DNA from 3 places in the Bradyrhizobium sp. HKCCYLRH1030 genome. Region 2 is predicted to be linked to each of the others. Evidence: predicted binding sites of a transcription regulator. Region 2 holds the regulator's gene; each other region holds the start of a gene.
The links. The regulator LexA, encoded in region 2, represses DNA repair genes until DNA is damaged. The targets are predictions, from matches to a motif close to TGTTCNNNNTGTGTTCNG.
Positions count from the first base shown of each region.

Region 1: the regulator LexA is predicted to act here: its motif matches at 2,102-2,119, upstream of uvrA (excinuclease ABC subunit UvrA).
Region 3: the regulator LexA is predicted to act here: its motif matches at 2,118-2,135, upstream of ACQR1E_RS06235 (helicase-related protein).

Region 1 is NZ_JBNPUY010000001.1:183,381-187,567, reverse strand. It holds gene ACQR1E_RS00850 (outer membrane protein) at 1-43, shown strand, start outside; gene ACQR1E_RS00845 (outer membrane protein) at 256-996, shown strand; gene ACQR1E_RS00840 (outer membrane protein) at 1,290-1,934, shown strand; gene uvrA (excinuclease ABC subunit UvrA) at 2,211-4,187, shown strand, end outside.
Region 2 is NZ_JBNPUY010000001.1:66,550-70,736, forward strand. It holds partial or broken gene ACQR1E_RS00265 (ComEC/Rec2 family competence protein) at 39-1,109, shown strand; gene ACQR1E_RS00270 (hypothetical protein) at 1,503-1,943, opposite strand; gene lexA (transcriptional repressor LexA) at 2,218-2,916, opposite strand; gene ACQR1E_RS00280 (molybdopterin molybdotransferase MoeA) at 3,122-4,187, opposite strand, start outside.
Region 3 is NZ_JBNPUY010000002.1:180,474-184,660, reverse strand. It holds gene rpmB (50S ribosomal protein L28) at 22-330, opposite strand; gene ACQR1E_RS06240 (DUF3108 domain-containing protein) at 946-1,722, shown strand; gene ACQR1E_RS06235 (helicase-related protein) at 2,277-4,187, shown strand, end outside.

The DNA of each region.
Region 1 (4,187 bases), 120 kb from region 2:
CGTGAACTATCGATTCGGGGCGCCGATGGGCACGCGCTACTGAAAAAAGCCGCCGCTCGCACGCATTCGGAAAGGCCGGCCGTCGCGCCGGCCTTTTTCGTGTCAACAGCCCGGCAGCGTCGCGGCGTTTTTGTGCTAAATATATGATATATAACGCTTTTTAATTTCTGTGGCGGGCGCGTTACAGCCTCTCCGGGATGCCCTGTGTATGACTTGCCCATCGCTTGTCATTCCAACCTCCCGGGGGAGAATTTGATGAAGAAGTTGCTTGTGATCACGACGGCGCTCGTCGGCATCGCATCCGCCACATCCGCGTCGGCGGCCGACATGGCGGCCCGCCCGTACACCAAGGCGCCGCCGATGGTCGCGCAGATCCTGAGCTGGTCGGGCCTCTACGCCGGCATCCAGGGCGGCGGCGGCTGGGGCACCAGCAAGGAGACCTTCCTCGGCCGCTTCAATGCGCCGGGCTTCCTGGGCACCCAGAACTACAACACCAATGGCGGCTTCGTCGGCGGCGTGGTCGGCTACAACTGGCAGGTCGACAACGTCGTGTTCGGCCTCGAAGGCGACTATCACTGGGCCGACATCAACGGCCGCTCCGCCGTGGTCAATGCCGGCGTCGGCGACACTTTCTTCACCAAGCTGACCAGCTTCGGCGACATCAAGGGCCGCCTCGGCTATGCCGCCGGTCCCGCCCTGTTCTTCGTCAGTGGCGGCGCCGCGGTGGGCCAGTTGCAGCATCGCTATGACGGCGTGCCCGGCAACGTCTTCAGCCAGAACACCACCCGCTGGGGCTATACGGTCGGCGCCGGCGCCGAATACATGTTCGCGCCGAACTGGTCGGCCAAGCTCGAGTACAACTATCTCGACTTCGGCAAGAGCACGATCCAGTACAGCGCTGCGGCGCTCAACCGCTCCGAGTGGAAGGACACCGTTCACACGGTCAAGGCCGGCCTCAGCTACCACTTCGGCGGCCCGGTCATCGCAAAGTACTGATGCCTGCAAACCGACAGGTTCCGAGAAGGGCCGGCGAAAGCCGGCCTTTTTTGTTGCCCTGATGCCACCTTGCCGGCTCGCCACACCCGGAACCAAGTAATTGAGTGACATAGGCTTTCTGGAACTTGGCCGTAAAAACGCGGTTTGGGCGCGAGTGTGTCTTCAGGGTGACGGTAATCCGTACGGAACCGGGCTATAGGAACCTCGTCAACTTGAACGGGTGAGTCTGTTTCGTGCGTAAGCTTATCGGTGCGATGCGGACTTCGAGGAATAAAAATAAACTGGAGACTGGAATGAAGAAGATCCTGCTCGCGACCGTGGCCTTGGCCGCCCTGGCCGCTCCCGCTGCCGCCGCTGATCTTGCCGCGCGCCCGACCTACACCAAGGCCCCGGTTGCTGCGCCGGTGCTGACCTGGACCGGCTTCTACATCGGTGCCATGGGCGGCTACGCCAACGAGAACGCTGACTTCGCGGCTATGAAGGGCGGCTTCGCCGGCGGCACCGTCGGCTACAACTGGCAGCAGGGTGCTGTCGTGTTCGGCCTCGAGGCCGACGCCGCTTGGGCCGACATCAACGCAAACGTCGGCGCGCTCGGTGTCAACGCCGAGTCCAAGATCCGCGACTGGGGCACTGTCCGCGGCCGCATCGGCTACGCCTTCGGCCCGACCCTGCTGTACGCGACCGGTGGTTACGCCTGGGCCGACAACCGCATCTCGCTGACGGCCCCCGGCTTCGCCGCTGCCGACAGCAAGATCCACTCCGGCTGGACCGTCGGCGCTGGCGTCGAGTACATGTTCGCCCCGAACTGGTCGCTGAAGGGCGAGTACCTCTACAAGAGCTTCGGTGGCGAGAACTACACCTTCACCGGCCTTGGCACGCTCACGACCGGCACCCTCAACGTGCATTCCGGTCAGGTCGGCATCAACTACCACTTCTAAGTTTTTGCCTCCGGGCCAACGCACACAGCCTCCGCTCTGCCAGAGCGGAGGCTTTTTCTTTGTGGGATCGTGCACAAACCAGGACGGAACCGGCAGCCTCCTGCCAGTCGCTGCCATTCCCTGAGCGCATTGTTGATGATTCGCTGACGGCACTGGAAATCCAGCTCCGTTCTTCCTACGTTCCGACCATACCTTTTCCCCCTGGCGTCCGATGGCCGGCTTCCGGCGAAACGCGCCTGCAACGATGGCGCGACTCTGCGCCGTGGGACGATCGTCATGGATGAAGTGCTCAAGGCCAAGCAGCGCGCGCAAGCCAACCAGTCGAGCCTGCGGGCCATCACCATCCGCGGCGCCCGCGAGCACAATCTGAAAAACATCGACGTCGAGATCCCGCGCGACAGGCTCGTCGTGTTCACCGGGCTGTCCGGCTCCGGCAAGTCCTCGCTCGCTTTCGATACGATCTACGCCGAGGGTCAGCGCCGCTACGTCGAATCGCTGTCGGCCTATGCCCGCCAGTTCCTGGAGATGATGCAGAAGCCGGACGTCGACCAGATCGACGGCCTGTCGCCGGCGATCTCGATCGAGCAGAAGACGACCTCGAAGAACCCGCGCTCGACAGTCGGCACCGTCACCGAGATCTACGACTACATGCGCCTGCTGTGGGCGCGCGTCGGCGTGCCCTACTCCCCGGCGACCGGCCTGCCGATCGAAAGCCAGACCGTCTCGCAGATGGTCGACCGCGTGCTGGCGATGCCCGAGGGCACCCGCCTCTATCTGCTGGCGCCGGTCGTGCGCGGCCGCAAGGGCGAGTACAAGAAGGAGCTCGCCGAATATCTCAAGAAGGGCTTTCAGCGCGTCAAGATCGACGGCACCTTCCATGAGCTCGCCGAGGCGCCGACGCTCGACAAGAAGTTCCCGCACGATATCGACGTCGTCGTCGACCGCATCGTCGTGCGCCCCGACATCGGCCAGCGTCTCGCAGAAAGCTTCGAGACTGCGCTGAAGCTCGCCGAAGGCCTGGCCGTCATCGAGTTCGCAGACGCTCCCGCCTCGGCCGCGCCGGCGGAGGAGAAGGAAAAAAAGAAAACCGCAAAGATCCACGACAAGAGCGGGCCCGAGCGCATCCTGTTCTCGGAGAAGTTCGCCTGCCCGGTCTCCGGCTTCACGATCCCCGAGATCGAGCCGCGGCTGTTCTCGTTCAACAACCCCTACGGCGCCTGCCCGGAATGCGGCGGCCTGGGGGTCGAGCAGCACGTCGATGCCGACCTCGTCATTCCCGACAAGGACGTCACCCTGCGCAAGGGCGCGATCGCGCCCTGGGCCAAGTCGTCGTCGCCCTATTACCTGCAGACCCTGACCGCGCTCGGCAAGTTCTACAAGTTCACGCTGGACACCAAGTGGAAGGATCTGCCGAAGAAGACGCAGAACGCGCTGCTGCACGGCTCCGGCGACGACGAGATCAAGTTCACCTATGAGGACGGCGTCCGCGCCTACGACACCAAGAAGCCGTTCGAGGGCGTCATCACCAACATCGAGCGCCGCTTCCGCGAGACCGAGAGCGAATGGGCGCGCGAGGAGCTCGGCAAATACTTCAACGACGTGCCCTGCGCCGGCTGCAAGGGTTTTCGGCTGAAGCCCGAGGCGCTGTGCGTCAAGGTCGGCGGCAAGCACATCGGCGAGATCAGCGACCTCTCCGTCAAGGCGGCCGGCGAGTGGTTCGCCGAGGTGCCGAAGCAGCTCAATGCGCAGCAGACCGAGATCGCCACCCGCATCCTGAAGGAGATCCGCGACCGCCTCACCTTCCTGCTCGACGTCGGCCTGAACTACCTGACCCTGGCGCGCTCCTCCGGCACGCTGTCCGGCGGCGAGAGCCAGCGCATCCGCCTGGCGTCGCAGATCGGCTCGGGGCTGACGGGCGTGCTCTACGTGCTCGACGAGCCGTCGATCGGCCTGCACCAGCGCGACAATGCCCGCCTGCTCGACACGCTGAAGCGGCTGCGCGACCTCGGCAACACCGTCATCGTCGTCGAACATGACGAGGACGCGATTCGGCTCGCCGACTATGTGCTCGACATCGGTCCCGGCGCCGGCACCCATGGCGGCCACATCGTCGCCGAGGGTACGCCGACCGAGATCATGCGCAATCCGGCGTCGCTGACCGGCAAATATCTCACCGGCGAGCTCGAGGTCGAGGTGCCGGAGCGGCGGCCGCCGAACCATCGCCGCACCATCAAGGTCGTCAATGCCCGCGGC
Region 2 (4,187 bases):
GTCGTTGAATATCTTGCTGGATAAGAAATTCGGCCACGAGCTTCCAGATGTCGTTCGCGGCAACGCTCGGCCTGGTCGCGCTGGTGCAGTTCGGCCTGCCCAGACTGTTCGCGACGCCGGACAGCTCGGCCACCCAGCGCATCGCGCTGTGGGGCGGCCGCGAGCTTGCGATGCTGTTGCTGGCCTCGCTGATCGCGGGGCTCGCGACCACGCCCTATGCCGCCTTCCATTTCCATCGCGTCACGCCCTATGGCGTGCTCGCCAATCTCGCGGCGATGCCGGTCGTCTCGGCGCTGGTGATGCCGGCCGGCCTGATGGGCCTCGTGGCGGCGCCGTTCGGGCTCGACGGTCCCTGGTGGACGCTGATGGGCCTCGGCATCGACTGGATGATCGCGGTGACGCGCTGGGTGGCGGCGCTGCCCGGCGCGGTCGGGCGCATCCCGGCCTTCGACATCGGTCCACTGATCCTGGCCAGCCTCGGGGTCATCCTGATCGGCCTGCTGCGCACACCGCTGCGCTGGTCGGGCGTCGTGGGGCTCGTGGTGGCCACCGCGTGGGCCGCCGCGACGCCGCTGCCCGACGTGCTGATCGCCGGCGATGGGCGCGCGGTGGCGGTGCGCGGCCGTGACGGGCGCCTGCATGTGATGCGCACCGGCAAGGACGTGTTCGCCACCAAGGAGTGGCTCGCGGCCGACGCCGATGCCCGGCTGCCGGCGGATTCATCGCTCACCGATGGCGTCTCCTGCGACGAGGCGGGCTGCGTGGCGGCAATGGCTGACGGCCGAATCGCCGCCCTGACCCTGCGCGCCGAGGCGCTCGCCGATGATTGCGCCCGTGCCGCGCTCATCGTCACCGCGCGCGCCGCGCCGTCATCCTGCGCGGCGGCCGTCATCGATCGCGAGCGGCTGCGGCAGCAGGGCGCCTTGATGCTGGTGCGGCGGGGCAGGAGCTTCGCCGTCACGCCGGCGCGCGCCGGCGGCACTGACCGCCCATGGTGGCCGGCGCCCGCCGAGGCCGGCGAGTTCGACACGACGCTGACGCCGCGCGCGCCGGCCGCGCGGCCTCAGGACGCGACGCCGCCGGAGACGGAGCAGGGCGAGGAAGACTGAGTGCCGGGCAGCTCGAACGTGCCGAGATGATACTCGGTGTCGCCAGGTCCATGTTGCCAGGTCCATCGAACAGCGCGGGGCTTTCGGCCAGCGTGAACGCAGCGCGCGGATAGCGTTGCCAGATGGCGATGTCGTCAGCCGTGACTGTCAGCCATCCGAACACAAGCATATCGCACCGGGGCTCGGTGATCCCGGCGGCCTTGTTCCAATCGATCTTGTTGACCACGGCGGCAGGCTCCCCCGGCACATCATGGCGGCCGAGGGATGTCGTTCCTATCCGATGCGATGCCGGGGCGTGCGGTTCGCCCGAGAGGACTTTGCGCTTGCAGAACCCAAATCTCCCACGGTCGAAAGCTCGCTCACGACCGAGAGAAATGCCGATGCGGAGACCCCTCAGGTGATGCTGATGCGGCGAATCGGTGTGGCCTGCGAAGGCGGCACGTCCTCGGCGATGTCCGGGCGTCGCTCCGCCGGCTGCTTGCTGACCGGCAATTGCAGCACGGTGACGCGCTGACCCTCGCAGAGCTGGGTCACCAGCACGTGGCGCCCGTCGGCGAATTCGATCGCGTCGTGATGGCGATCGGGAATGTGAGTCTCGATGCTGTTGAACTTTGCGACGCGCTCGCGGATCGTCCGGGTCCAGAGCCAGCGGCTGTCGTAGCGGACGTCCTCGGCGAAGGCCAACTCGGTGCCGGGCAGCATGCAGACTGCGACGGTCGGCTCGCTCTCCAGCGCGAAGCCGCGGGTGGCGGTGCCACGGAAGGTCATCGAGATCAACGTCTCGCCGACCTTGGCGGGACGGGACGCAACCGCATGGAGGCTGTAGTCACACATCGGATCGCTCCTCGTTGAGAGATAGCCGACCCACGCTCCCCCCGGACAGGCGCAGGCCTCTATCAGAGTGGACATCGATGGTGATGTTAGCGCGCGCTTCGCGGCAATTCTGCGCTGATCTGCATCGCGTGTGCCCGCGGCCGATCACAAGCGTTTGAGCATGCCGCGCTGCACATCATGAGGTGCATTCGCGCGTGACGTATTTTGCTGGGCAGCCTCCGATCGGCGGCGAAAGCGCGTGCGCCCGCCGCCGATCGACCGATCCCATTCGCGATCAGTACTTGCGGTACAGCCCGACCAGCTTGCCTTGGATCTTCACCCGGTTCGGCGGCAGGATGCGTACCTCGTAGGCGGTGTTGGCCGGCTCCAGCGCGATCGATGCGCCGCGGCGGCGGAAGCGCTTCAACGTCGCTTCCTCATCGTCGATCAGCGCCACCACGATGTCGCCGGTGTCGGCGGTCTCGTTGCGCTGGATCAGCGCCATGTCGCCGTCGAGGATGCCGGCATCGACCATGGAGTCGCCGCGTACCTCGAGCGCGTAGTGATCGCCGTTACCGAGCATGTCGGCAGGCACGCTGATGGTGTGGCTGCGGGTCTGCAGCGCCTCGATCGGGGTACCGGCGGCGATGCGGCCCATCACCGGCACCGCGACCGGGCGCTCGCCATCGTCCAGCGCGGGAGTGCTGGTGCGCACCTTGCCGAGATTGCCCTCGATCACCGATGGGGTGAAGCCGCGGCGGTTGCCCGCGGCCTGCGACAGCTCGGGCAGCTTGATCACCTCGATCGCGCGGGCGCGATTCGGCAGCCGGCGGATGAAGCCGCGCTCCTCAAGCGCCGTGATCAGGCGATGAATGCCGGACTTCGAGCGCAGATCGAGCGCATCCTTCATCTCGTCGAAGGACGGCGGCACGCCGGCTTCCTTGAGCCGCTCGTTGATGAACCGCAGAAGTTCGTACTGTTTGCGCGTCAGCATCTCGACCTGGTCCCCGGTTTGTTGTCGTCCGAGTCCAAGAGCTGCGCCTCGCGCACAAACCGGCTGAGAGCGCCCTGGAGTCGGACCGTCATCGCGTCGCCCGCAACATACTAAAAACAAATCATGAACGAACACTATATGTTCGATGTGTGTTCCGCAATCCTAAAAATATGATGAACAGACCGGGCTTTACCGGGGAAGCGGCTCAGTTCGGCAGGCGCAGGATCTCGCACGGGCTGCCGGCAGGCGCCTTCGGCGCAAACGCCGGCCGGATCACCACCGCCTGCGAGAGCGCGAGATTCCCGAGCAGCGACGAATCCTGCTGCGTCACCGGCGTGGCGATCAGCGTGCCGTCGGCGCGCTCTTCGAGCTGCGCCCGCAGATAGTCCTCGCGCGAATCGTTCGGCCCCAGTTCGCGGCCGAGCAGGGCGGTCTCGCGCGGCATCACGGCCTCGTCACGGCCGAGCAGCCGCCGAATCAGCGGCACCAGGAACAGGATGGCGCAGACATAGGACGACACCGGATTGCCGGGCAGTCCGATCACCCTCATGTCGCCGAGCCGTCCGTGCATCATCGGCTTGCCCGGCCGCATCGCAATCTTCCAGAACGCCATTTCGACGCCCTCGGCTTCGAGCGCCTGCTTGACCAGGTCGTGATCGCCGACCGAGGCGCCGCCGGTCGTGATCAGGATGTCGGCCTTGGCCTCGCGGGCCCGGCGGATGCCGGCGATCGTCGCCTCCATCGTATCCGCGGCGATGCCGAGATCGATCGGGGTCCCGCCCTCGTTGCGCACCAGCGCCCGCAAGGCGTAGCCGTTGGAATAGACGATCTGGCCCGGGCCGGGCGTCGAGCCCGGCATCACCAGCTCGTCGCCGGTGGCGAGCAGCGCCACCTTCGGCCGGCGCCGCACCGGCAGCGCCGGATGATTCATGCTGGCCGCCAGCGACAGGTCGCGGTCGCTGAGCCGGCGCCCGGACTTCAGCAGCACCATGCCCTGGTGAAAGTCGACGCCCGCCGGCCGGATATGCCGGCCCTTGATCGCGGCCTCGGTGATCACGACGTGGCCGTCTTCGGCGATCGTGTCCTCCTGGATCACCACCGCGTCCGCGCCCTCCGGGACAACGCCACCGGTGAAGATCCGCGCCGCCTCGCCGGGTCCAACCACGCGATCGAACGGACGCCCTGCCGCGACCTCGCCGATGACCTTCAGCCGCGCCTTGGCCTGGGCGGCGTCCGCCGCGCGCACGGCATAGCCGTCCATCGCCGACATC
Region 3 (4,187 bases), on a different contig from region 2:
CCTGAATTTCGGCGCGCTCTCTCAGCTCGCCTTGGCGACCGGGGCAGCGTCCGCCGCCTTCTTCTCGATGGCGCGCTTCAGCTCCAGCGCGCGCGGCGACAGGGTCGCGGCGTTGGCCTTGAGCAGATAGGCATCGAGGCCGCCATTGTGGTCGACGCTCTTGAGCGCGTTGGTGGAGACGCGCAGGCGCACGTTGCGGCCGAGTGCATCCGAGATGAAGGTCACGTTGCACAGGTTCGGCAGGAAGCGCCGCTTGGTCTTGATGTTGGAGTGGCTGACCTTGTGGCCAACCTGGGGACCCTTGGCCGTCAGTTCACAGCGCCGCGACATGGCAATAAATCCTCTCTCATCCCCGCACCCTTCGTCCGCCTATGTCGGCGGGCCGCGGGGGTCCAAAACTCGTCCAGCTCGTCTCTGGGAGATGCGGTCGTATAGGGGGGATGCGGCTTTTCGTCAAGGTCTTGAAGGCCGCAGCGAATAGAGGGAGCCGGGCCGGCGAACCCGAAGGGCGCGACCCGTGCATCCTCCTGGTCGGGCCGAAATCGCCAACCAGCAGAAAAGCAGGCGTATAATCAATAGTATAGCCGATAGTTTAGACCATATAAAGGGCGCATTCGGACGTGATGGATGGATATCCCGCGAACAGTCCGAAATGCCGGAATGGCGGCATGCTGGCGCGGTCGGAGGTTCGCGGCTCGGTTCCGGCAGAGCTGCGGATGACGGTCTGAGTGCTGTTCAGCTGCAAAGCGCTGGACAAACCGCCATTGTCGGACGGTTCGCGTTGTTTGAAGGCGTTTTTGGCTTAAGTAGCAAGGACGGCGCGTCGGATCGGTCCGGCGCTCAGGCAGGCGGATCGGTAGGATCATTCGTCACGTGACCATCATCTCGGTTCCCTCATTTCTCTCCTGTCGCCTGGCCGCGGCCGGGGCAGCGCTCTGCCTGTTGTTGCTGGCGCAAAACGCCCAGGCGCAGGCTCGGTTGGACGCTCAATACGAGGCTTCCCTGGCTGGCATCCCCGTCGGCAAGGGCACCTGGGCGGTCGAGATCGGGGATGATCAGTATGGTGCCGCGGCTCAGGGCGGCACCGCCGGCCTGCTCAAGAGCTTCTCGCAAGGATCAGGCACCGGCTCGGTGCAGGGGCGCGTCGTCAACGGCGCCCTGGTCGGCCAGAGCTACCAGGCCTCGACCACGACGGGAAAGAAATCCGAGCAGATCCGCATCAATCTGCAGAACGGTACTGTGAAGGACTTCGCCATCGAGCCGGCGCCTCCGGTCGATCCCGACCGCATTCCGGTGACGGATGCCCACAAGCGTGGCGTGCTCGATCCGATGACGGCCTCTCTGGTGCGCGTGCCGGGCAACGGCGAGCTGCTGTCGCCGGACTCGTGCCGCGGCGCTGCGCCCGTGTTCGACGGACGCATGCGCTACGAGCTCAAGCTCGACTACAAGCGCATGGAGAACGTCAAGGCAGACAAGGGTTATCGTGGCCCGGCCCTGGTCTGCGCGATCTACTTCACGCCAGTCGCGGGCTACATCCCGGACCGGCCGGTCATCAAATATCTGGCTCAGGCCCGCAACATGGAGATCTTCTTCGTGCCGATCGCCGGCACCCGTGTGCTGGTGCCGTTCAAGATGGTGATCCCGACCCCGCTGGGGACCGCGATGCTGGAAGCGACGTCGTTCATCACCCAGGCGGCGCCGCACGTCGCCAAGACCCAGTAGTGCGTCGTTTCGCTGCTCCTCCACATCGGAATCTCGTCGTTGCGGCACAGCCCCGTCAGCGGCCGTGGCGTGAAGGCCTGACGGCATGCCGTCCGCTATCGCTTGAATCCGATGGAGATTCGGGGTTCGCGCTGCATGATCTCCGGACTGACGGGCTCATGAGCTCCGATTTGTCGGGACCCCCTATCGATACTGTCTGCTGCGCGTGAATCCGTTTGACTCTTCCCTGATTCTGATTCGACTCGGGATGCGCTGAACGCGCGCCAGTTCCATCGCGAAAGCGTTGCTTGTGGAGCCCGCGAAAACTTGATCTAGTGCTGGCTTGATGGCAGAGCGCGAGATGTTGCGGTGAACGAAGCCGGAAAGCCGACGGAGTCAGCGATTCCTTCGCGATTCGTTCTCAAGGCGTTCCGAAGCTTAAGCTGCGTCACTATATGCGTCACAATGTGAGACAGGGGTCAGCATCGCAGCCTCTCCAGACACACGATTATTCCGCATCCGTCGCGCGTGAACGGCGCGCTTCCAACGCCGGCTTCGAGACCCACATTTAACGAATGGCTTTTCCGTCCTCTTCGGCTGCCTCGCCTTTCGAGCGCACGTCCGACCGCGCTCCCGGAAGCGGCGTCACCGCCGTGCTCGGCCCCACCAACACCGGCAAGACGCATCTGGCGATCGAGCGCATGCTCGCGCATTCCTCCGGCATCATCGGACTGCCGCTGCGGCTGCTCGCGCGTGAGGTCTACAACAAGATCGCCGATCGCGTCGGCAGCGAGGCCGTCGCGCTGATCACCGGCGAGGAGAAGATCAAGCCGAAAAATCCGCGCTACTGGGTGTCGACCGTCGAAGCGATGCCCAGGGATCTCGACGTGTCGTTCCTGGCCGTCGACGAGATCCAGATCGCGTCCGATCTGGAGCGCGGCCACGTCTTCACCGACCGCATCCTCAATCGCCGCGGTCGCGACGAGACGCTGCTGCTGGGTGCTGCGACGATGCGCCCCATCATCGAGCGTCTGCTGCCGGGCGCGTCGATGGTGACGCGGCCACGATTGTCGCAACTCGAATTCGCCGGTGATCGCAAGATCACGCGACAGCCGCGCCGGACCGCTATCGTGGCGTTCTCGGCCGACGAGGTCTACGCCATCGCCGAGCTGATCCGCCGCCAGCATGGCGGCGCCGCTGTCGTGCTGGGATCGCTGTCGCCGCGAACCCGCAACGCGCAGGTGGCGATGTTCCAGAACGGTGACGTCGACTATCTCGTCGCCACCGATGCGGTCGGCATGGGGCTCAATCTCGACGTCGATCACGTCGCCTTCGCGTCCGACCGCAAATATGACGGCTATCAGTTCCGCCGGCTCACGCCGTCGGAATTTGCCCAGATCGCCGGCCGTGCCGGACGCGCGACGCGCAATGGCACGTTCGGCACCACCGGACGTTGTGCGCCATTCGAGCCCGAGCTGGTCAATGCGCTCCAGAACCATGCCTTCGATACCGTGAAGGTGCTGCAATGGCGCAACTCCCGGCTTGATTTCGCGTCCTTGAGCGCGCTTCAGGTCTCGCTGGCGGTCGCGCCGGCGCATGAGGCGCTGACGCGCGCGCCGATTGCGGAGGACCTGCGCGTGCTCGATCACGCCGCGCGCGATGCCGAGGTGCGCGACATCGCTCACGGCGCGGCCGCGGTCGAGCGTCTGTGGGAAACCTGCCAGATTCCCGACTATCGCAGGCTGTCGCCGGCCGCCCATGCGGAGCTGGTGACCACCGTGTTCGGCTTCCTGATGCAGAAGGGGCGTATTCCGGACGCCTGGTACGCGGCCCAGGTCGATCAGGCCGACCGCGTCGATGGCGACATCGATACGCTGTCGGGGCGGATTGCACAGATCCGTACCTGGACCTTCGTGGCCAACCGGCCCGACTGGCTGCGCGACCCTGATTATTGGCAGGGGATTACCCGCGAACTCGAAAATAAATTGTCAGACGCCCTTCATGAACGGCTCACGGAGCGTTTCGTTGATCGTCGTACCAGTGTATTGATGCGGCGCCTGCGGGAGAACAGTGTTTTGAATACGGAAATCGGCAAGACTGGCGAAGTGATCGTTGAAGGGCACGCGATCGGCCGCCTGGATGGATTCACCTTCGCGCCCGACGCCGCCGAAGCCGGCTCGGAGGCCAAGGCCTTGCAGGCTGCTGCCCAGAAGGCGCTGGCCGGCGAGATCGAGGCGCGCGCCGAGAAGCTGTCCAGCGCGCCTGACGAGCACATCGTGCTCACCGCCGACGGCACGGTGCGCTGGACCGGCGACGCGGTCGCCAAGCTGGTCGCGGCCGACGACGCGCTGCATCCGCGCCTGCGCATCATCGCCGACGAGCGGCTGACCGGTGCTGCGCGCGACAAGGTCCAGGCGCGACTCGATCTGTGGCTGAAGACGCATATCGAGAAGCTGCTCGGCCCGCTGTTCGAGTTGTCCAAGGCC